One region of the Pantoea sp. nfd-35 genome, then DNA from elsewhere that is predicted to be linked to it. Evidence: predicted binding sites of a transcription regulator. Region 1 holds the regulator's gene; the other holds the start of a gene.

Region 1 (4,343 bases):
AATTTTGCTGAGTTAACCTGCTGAAATTGCTTATTTATGCCTGCTTTTTACCCAAGTTATTAATTAATAAAAAAAGGACTTACTGTTTTAAAAAAAACTGGACTAGAATGTCTTCGGCGCTGATCGTTGATCAGATTTTTCTTAACCTTGTCAGATATCTGTTGAACCTGACAGCTTAACCAGTAAACGGACTATGCGTTCAATTATTACGCTTCTTATTCTGGCTTTTGCGCAACTGTTCTTTAACGTCGCCTCTGCATCACCGCAGGCGCCGGTTAAGGCCAGCTTGCATAAGGTAGAGAAAAAAAGTGCGCGCGAAGATGAGCGGCGCAAGCGACGCACGGTTAAAGCGTCGGCGAAAAAAAGCCGTTCCTCCGCAGAGCAGAAATCCAGCAAAACGCTTAAAACCAGTAAAAATCCCTCTCACGCGGTTGCCTCTCACAAAACCCTGACCAAAGCGACTGATTCACACAAGAAGCTCACCAAAAAAGTGGCCGCCAACGCCACCAGCAAGAAACGCTATGGTCATCAACGCGCGGTGAAGGTGGCGAAAGCGGACAGCAAGGATACCGGCACCATCAAAATGAGCAACGCACACCGTCAGCGCTATCAAAAAGCACGTGAAACGGCGATGGCAAAACTGATGGGACAGCTGGGCAAGCGCTACCAGTGGGGCGGAAAATCGCCGCATACCGGTTTCGACTGCAGCGGCCTGGTGTGGTACGCCTACAAAGATGTGGTGAAATTTAAAATTCCGCGTACTGCAAATGAAATGTATCACCTGCGGGATGCCGCGCCGGTGAATCGGGAAGCGCTGGAGAAAGGCGATCTGGTGTTTTTCCGCATCAACGGACGTGGCACGGCCGACCACGTGGGTGTTTACCTGGGTAACGGTAAATTTATTCAGTCACCGCGTACCGGAAAGGACATTCAAATCAGTGCGTTAAGCGAAGATTACTGGCAGCGCCACTATATTGGTGCGCGTCGCGTCATGACGCCAAAAACCGTTCGCTAAACGTCACTCCTCCGTCATACCGACGGAACGCAGCCGGGACAGGGAAACCTTCCCGGCTTTTTTATTAGTTCAGAATGGCGGTAAAGCTGAACGCAATAATCATCAACAGTGCAGCCGCCGTGGTCATCAATGACAGTTTCAGATCGGTACTCATCACAACTCCTTAGGCACAATTTTAGTAGGGGTTAAGCATTTTCCCACACGCGTGGGTAAAAATCTCGTTTTATCCGCGCAGCCTTGTTAGAATCCCCTCTTTGTTGCGCAACAGCGCGCAACATCGGTTGCGTCAGCACCCTTTTCAACCGTTATTTCCTGCCCCGATGCCCCATAACCGGTCAGAAAAACGATTTTTTTGCAGAAATAACCGTCCGCTGACGCAAACGTTTAACAACATGCTTATCAACAGGTTAGATAAGCCCGGGAGTTCGATTTTCATGGCAACAATTAAAGATGTGGCGAAACGTGCAGGCGTCTCTACCACAACCGTTTCTCACGTCATCAATAAGACGCGCTTTGTCGCAGAAGATACCCGCGAAGCGGTCTGGGAAGCGATTCGGGAATTACATTATTCACCCAGCGCCGTAGCACGCAGCCTGAAGGTGAATCACACCAAAACGCTGGGCCTTTTGGCCACCTCCAGCGAGGCGCCCTATTTCGCTGAAATTATTGAAGCCGTGGAGAATCACTGCTTTGATAAAGGCTACACCCTGATTTTAGGCAACGCGCATAACGACCTGCAAAAACAGCGTGCCTACCTCTCGATGATGGCGCAGAAGCGCGTCGATGGGCTGCTGGTCATGTGTTCTGAGTACCCGGATGATTTGCTGCAAATGCTGGAAGCCAACCGCAATATTCCCATGGTGGTCATGGACTGGGGCGAATCCCGTGCCGATTTTACTGACACGGTGCTGGATAATGCGTTTCAGGGCGGTTATCTGGCCGGCCGCTACCTCATCGAACGCGGGCATCGCGATATTGGCGCCATTCCAGGGCAAATGGAACGTAACACCGGTGGTGGCCGTCATGCCGGTTTCCTCAAGGCGCTGGAAGAAGCCGGTATTCAGCCGCGTTCAGAGTGGATTGTGCAGGGCGATTTCGAGCCTGAATCCGGGTATCAGGCTATGCAGCAAATTCTGTCGCAGAAGCAGCGCCCAAGCGCGGTGTTCTGCGGTGGCGATATTATGGCCATGGGCGCTATCTGTGCCGCCGATGAAATGGGCCTGCGCGTCCCGCAGGATATTTCGGTGATTGGCTACGATAATGTGCGCAACGCACGCTATTTCACGCCTGCACTGACTACCGTGCACCAGCCAAAAGCGCAACTGGGGGAGAAGGCTCTGGAGATGCTGCTGGACCGCATTACCAGCAAGCGTGAAGAGTCGCAAACCATCGAAGTGCATCCGACACTGATTGAGCGACGCTCTGTAGGCTACGGTCCCTATCGCGACTACCGTCGCTAATCCTCGCTCAACCACTCCTGATTGAGCGTTTGCGCATCACCCAGGTAATTGAGCAACCAGCCCAATGCCGGTGATGCGCGATCTTCCGCCCAACTGACGCAGCAGGGACTTTCTGGAAAAGGCTGGGGCAAGTTAAGTTCAGTCACTTCGCCGCTGTCCAGTAGCGGGCGGGCTAAGTGCCCCGGCACCATTGCGACGCACAGCCCGGCCCGGACGCAGTCCAGCCCGGTCTGCCATTCAGGCACCACCAGTCGGCGTTGATTATCCAGAGCCCAGGTCATACGGCGCGGTAACGCGCGCGAGGTGTCTTCCAGCACCAGCGAAGGCCAGTTGCGCAACGCCTCATCATCCAGCCGGGCGACCTGGGTTAACGGATGTTCCCGCGCGACGATGCAGCGCCAGTTCAGGGTTCCCATATCGCGGAAAGCAAACCGCCCGCCCACCGGAATCGCCTGAGTCGCGCCTATTGCGACCTCGACTCTTCCGTCAGCCAGCGCATCCCATACGCCGTTAAACACTTCATAACTGATGTGAAGCTCCATATCCGGAAAGTGGCGATAGAAATCCCTGACGAACTGACGGGTTCGGTGCGGTTTCACAATGCAGTCCACCGCAATCGCGATTTGCCCTCGCCAGCCGTTGGCCAGTTGCTGGCACTGACGGCGCGTGGCATCCATTTTTTTGATGACGCTGCGGCCTTCTCGCACAAAATGTTCGCCCGCAGGTGTCAAAACAACCTCCCGGTGCTGCCGTTCAAACAGCGGTACCGCCAGCCAGGTTTCAAGCTGGCGAACGGTATAGCTTATGGCAGAAGGCACACGGTGTAACTCCTGGGCCGCGGCACTGAAACTGCCGCCACGCGCGACCGCATCAACCACTTCAAGCGCATATTCAGACCACATATCCTGCCTTTAAATTTTTTAACAGCAACAGGCAAATTTTACCGTTTCACAGTATGAAGTACAGCTTTTACACTGCCCCGCGTTTATCCTGCAAAAAAATGAGAATCAGATGTCAGCTTCTAAAGGATTCATTCCCTATCTTGCCGTGCTCAGTATGCTGGGCTTTCTGGCCACCGATATGTACCTGCCCGCCTTCGGGGCCATGCAGCAAAGTTTTAACACCTCCGCCGGGATGATCAGCGCCAGTATGAGCCTGTTCCTGGCGGGTTTTGCCTGTGGTCAGCTGGTATGGGGACCGCTGTCAGATCGTATTGGCCGCAAACCGGTATTGCTGGCAGGACTGAGCCTGTTTGCGCTGGGTTGTGCGGGGATGCTGTGGGTGGACGACGTGGTACTGATGCTGGTGCTGCGCTTCATTCAGGCCATCGGCGTGTGCGCGGCTGCCGTGAGCTGGCAGGCCCTGGTGGTCGATCGCTATCCTCAGTCGCGCGCGAATAAAGTCTTTGCCACTATTATGCCGCTGGTCGCGCTGTCTCCTGCGCTTGCCCCGCTGCTGGGTGCCTGGCTGATTAGCCATTTTCACTGGCGCTCAATTTTTGTCGTTCTGACCGCGATTGCCGCGGCCCTGATCCTGATTACGCTGCGCCTGCCATCGGTACAAACAGCGCGCCGCCCGGCCCCGTCACAGCCCGGTTTTATGACGCTGCTGCGTTCACGCGTCTACAGCGGTAACGTCCTGATGTATTCTGCCTGCTCGGCCAGCTTTTTTGCCTGGCTGACCGGATCACCGTTTATTCTGGCAGCGATTGGCCTGTCGCCTGCTGATATCGGCTTAAGCTATATTCCGCAGACCATTGCTTTCTTAGTCGGCGGTTTTGGCTGCCGTGCGCTCCTTAACCGTTTCAAAGGGGCGCAGTTGCTGCCATGGCTGCTCATCGTCTATAGCCTTAGCGTACTGGCCCTGTT
Region 2 (4,343 bases), 1.6 Mb from region 1:
GCCTTATCAGCAGTTAGCGCTTATTGCCAACGTCACCAGTGAACTTCCCCATCAGGGCCGGGCTTTTGAACGCTTTACCGAGTTTGGCCCGTTGGCGCTGTTGCCAATGTCAGATAATCGCCTCTCGCTGGTGTGGTGCCATCCGCTGGATCAGCGCCCGCAGGTCGAAAGCTGGAGTGACGAGGCGTTTCTCAGCCAGCTTCAGCGCGCGTTTGGCTGGCGACTGGGCAAATTTATCCATACCGGTAAGCGTGACGTTTATCCGTTAGCGCTGCAGCAGGCCGATTCGGTGGTTTCCCATCGCGTCGTTACGGTTGGTAACGCGGCACAGACGCTGCATCCTATTGCCGGTCAGGGGTTCAATCTTGGCCTGCGTGACGTGATGTCGCTTGCAGAAACCCTGGCAACCGCGCACCGACAGCAGCAGGATCCCGGCAGCTATGCGGTCCTGCAACATTACCGCCAACGTCGCCAGCAGGATCGGGCCATTACCGTGGGCATCACTGATGGCCTGGTGCGTATGTTTGCCAACCGCCATGCGCCGCTGGTCGTCGGGCGCAACCTTGGCCTGCTGGCAATGGATCACCTGCCATGGCTGAGAAATCTTCTGGCCGAGCGTACGCTCGGCTGGGTTAAGCGTTAACTGAGAGGCACTGATGCAAACTTACGATGTAGTGGTCGCCGGTGGCGGTATGGTGGGTCTGGCAGTAGCCTGCGGTCTGCAAGGGAGCGGATTACGCATTGCCGTGCTGGAGCAGTCTGCCGGGCCGCAATTTGATGCAGGCGCATCGCCGTCCGTACGCGTATCCGCAATTAACGCGGCCAGTGAACGTCTTTTGCAGAAGCTGGACGTCTGGTCAACGATTCTGTCGCTCCGTGCCAGCCCTTACCAGGCAATTGAGGTCTGGGATCGCGACAGCTTCGGTGCGATCGCATTTGACGGTGAGCAGCAGGGCCTGACGCATCTTGGGCACATCATCGAAAACCCTGTGATCCACAGCGCCTTATGGCAGCGCGCCAGCCAGTGCAGTGATGTTACGCTGCTGCCTGCTTCCCAACTGCAGCAGGTGGCCTTTGGCGATAATGAAGCCTTTATTACGCTGCAGGATGGCAGCATGATGAGTGCGCGGCTAATGGTGGCGGCGGACGGGGCCAACTCCTGGTTGCGTAACAAAGCCGATATTCCCCTGACGTTCTGGGATTACGATCATCATGCGCTGGTCGGGAATATTCGCACGGCGCTGCCACACGACGGCGTAGCGCGCCAGGTTTTTCACGGCGATGGCATTCTGGCTTTCCTGCCGATGCAGGATCCCCATCTTTGTTCTATCGTCTGGTCTCTTTCTCCTCAGGAAGCCAGCCGTCTCGAAACCATGCCGGAGGCGCTGTTTAATCAACAACTGTCGGTCGCGTTCGATATGCGCCTGGGGCTGTGCCAGCTGGAAGGCGAGCGCAAGTGTTTCCCGCTTACGGCACGCTATGCACGTAACTTTGCCGCTCACCGGCTGGCGCTGGTGGGCGATGCGGCACATACCATTCATCCGCTGGCAGGACAGGGCGTCAACCTGGGTTTCATGGATGCTGCTGAGCTGATTGGCGAAATCCGCCGCCTGCACCAGCAGGGCAAAGATATCGGCGAGCACCTTTATCTGCGCCGCTACGAGCGCAGTCGCAAACACAGCGCTGCCATGATGCTTGCCGGAATGCAGGGTTTTCGTGAACTGTTTGCAGGCAATCATCCAGCCAAAAAGCTGTTTCGCGATCTGGGCCTGAAACTGGCTGATAACCTGCCGGGCGTGAAGCCGGTAATGCTGCGTCAGGCTATGGGCCTGAATGATATGCCAGCATGGCTGCGGTAACGCCGCTCACCCGCAAAAAGCCAGCATAATTGCTGGCTTTTTTTATGCTCACCCTCCGCTGCACCGTAAAAATGCAGGGCTGCACTCTGACTGCGCATCGTTTGATTTATTCTAATTTTGCGTGAAGTTTCGCATTACTTTTTTTTATCCATGACTGTTTTCGATCCGCTATTTTTTTAACATCCTGCTGGACTGTGCGCATAAATTTGCTGTGAATAAATCACTATGGCGTATTTATTGCGTGGTTAATCACAAAATTATAGTTTTTTATCCTGATTAATCCCGGGCCTGGTTAGGCTGTGCCACGTCTTTCGACCTCGCTTTGCTTATGGTTAATCGCCTGATTCGGTGGTAACGTCAAGGCAAAGAGAACGTTTGCGTCGGCTACATGGCGCGTGGTTTCAAACTCACTCGTTTCTGCACAGGATAGTTATGACTCAGCACACACCTTTGTTTGAACAGCACCAGGCAAATGGCGCGCGGATGGTGGATTTCCACGGTTGGATGATGCCGTTGCACTATGGCTCTCAGATGGATGAGCATCATGCCGTGCGCAGCGACGCGGGCATGTTCGATGTTTCGCACATGACCATTGTGGATTTAAAAGGTGAGCGCACGCGCGAGTTTTTGCGCTTCCTGCTGGCAAACGACGTCGCCAAACTGACTCAGCCGGGCAAAGCCCTGTATACCGGCATGCTGAATGCTTCCGCTGGCGTAATTGACGATTTAATTGTTTATTTTATGGACGAGACGTTTTTTCGTCTGGTGGTCAACTCCGCGACGCGTGAAAAAGATCTGGCCTGGATCGGCGAGCATGCACAGGGTTACGGCGTCGCGTTAACAGAACGTGACGATCTCGCACTCATTGCTGTACAGGGCCCGCAGGCACAGCAAAAAGCCCAAACCTTATTCAGTGACGCACAGCGCCAGGCTGTACAGGGCATGAAGCCATTCTTCGGCGTGCAGGCCGGTGAACTGTTCATTGCCACAACCGGTTATACCGGCGAAGCGGGCTATGAAATTGCGCTGCCTGCCGCCGATGCCGTCGGATTCTGGCAGCGTTTGTTGAGTGCGGGCGTCAAACCCGCCGGGCTGGGCGCACGCGACACCTTGCGTCTGGAAGCGGGTATGAATCTTTACGGTCAGGAAATGGACGAGAGCGTATCGCCGCTGGCGGCCAATATGGGCTGGACCATTAGCTGGGAACCTGGCGACCGCCACTTTATCGGACGTGAAGCGCTGGAAAGCCAGCGAGAAAAGGGCACTGAAAAACTGGTTGGGCTGATCCTCACGGAAAAAGGTGTTCTGCGTAACGGGTTGCCGGTGCGTTTTACCGATCAGCAGGGTCAGTTGCAGCAGGGGGTGATCACCAGCGGTTCCTTCTCACCGACGTTGGGTTACAGCATTGCACTGGCCCGCGTGCCGGCAGGGATTGGGCAAAACGCGATTGTTGAGATCCGTAACCGTGAAATGCCTGTGAAAGTCACTAAACCAATTTTCGTTCGCGCCGGAAAACCGGTTGCGCAGTAAAACATAATTACAGGAGAAAGGGCGATGAGCAATGTGCCAGTGGAGTTGAAGTACCGCGACAGTCACGAATGGCTGCGCAAAAACGCGGACGGTACCTATACCGTTGGTATCACCGAACATGCGCAGGAGTTGCTGGGCGATATGGTGTTTGTTGACCTGCCTGAGGTCGGTGCCACTTTCTCTGCCGGAGAAGAGTGCGCGGTTGCGGAATCGGTCAAAGCCGCTTCAGACATTTACGCGCCCATCAGCGGTGAAATCGTTGCCGTCAACGACGCCCTTAACGATTCCCCTGAACAGGTTAACAGCGAGCCTTATGACGGCGGCTGGTTATTCCAGATTAAGGCCAGCGATGAGTCAGAAATCGACTCGCTGCTGGATGCGGATGCTTATAAAGCCTCCATTGACGAGTAATCGTCGTGCGGCCTCAAACTGAGGCCGCAGATATCTGACTTGCATTCTCTGTTCCCCAGCCCGATTCAGGATTTACAGCTCATGACTCAGACTCTCAGCCAACTTGAACACAACGGTGCCTTCATTGAGCGCCATATTGGTCCGTCGCCAGAACAACAGGCCGTCATGCTGGAGGCGATTGGTGCCAGCTCTCTGGCGTCGTTGATTGGTTCTATCGTTCCCGCCGACATTCAGTTGCCAGGCCCGCCAGCGGTGGGCGATGCCGCAACTGAACAACAGGCGCTGGCTGAGTTGAAGGCCATTGCCGGGCAAAACCTGCTTTATAAATCCTGGATCGGCATGGGATACAGCGCGGTGATTACGCCGCCGGTGATTTTGCGAAATATGCTGGAGAACCCCGGCTGGTACACGGCGTATACGCCGTATCAGCCAGAAGTGTCGCAGGGACGGCTTGAAGCCCTGCTTAACTTCCAGCAGGTTACGATCGATTTGACCGGCATGGACATTGCCTCCGCTTCTCTGCTGGATGAAGCGACCGCCGCC

The links. Region 1 encodes PurR, which represses purine synthesis genes. Its sites were predicted from a motif close to CANGCAAACGTTTGCNTG; they were not measured.
Region 2: a site for PurR is predicted at 2,224-2,241, ahead of gcvT (glycine cleavage system aminomethyltransferase GcvT). Genes of this name have one in related genera too.

The regions. Positions count from the first base shown of each region.
Region 1 is NZ_CP122403.1:2,488,744-2,493,086, forward strand. It holds gene P9J57_RS11575 (C40 family peptidase) at 194-1,015, shown strand; gene cydH (cytochrome bd-I oxidase subunit CydH) at 1,080-1,169, opposite strand; gene purR (HTH-type transcriptional repressor PurR) at 1,450-2,475, shown strand; gene punR (DNA-binding transcriptional activator PunR) at 2,472-3,377, opposite strand; gene punC (purine nucleoside transporter PunC) at 3,487-4,343, shown strand, end outside.
Region 2 is NZ_CP122403.1:912,779-917,121, forward strand. It holds gene ubiH (2-octaprenyl-6-methoxyphenyl hydroxylase) at 1-643, shown strand, start outside; gene ubiI (FAD-dependent 2-octaprenylphenol hydroxylase) at 657-1,859, shown strand; gene gcvT (glycine cleavage system aminomethyltransferase GcvT) at 2,292-3,389, shown strand; gene gcvH (glycine cleavage system protein GcvH) at 3,414-3,800, shown strand; gene gcvP (aminomethyl-transferring glycine dehydrogenase) at 3,882-4,343, shown strand, end outside.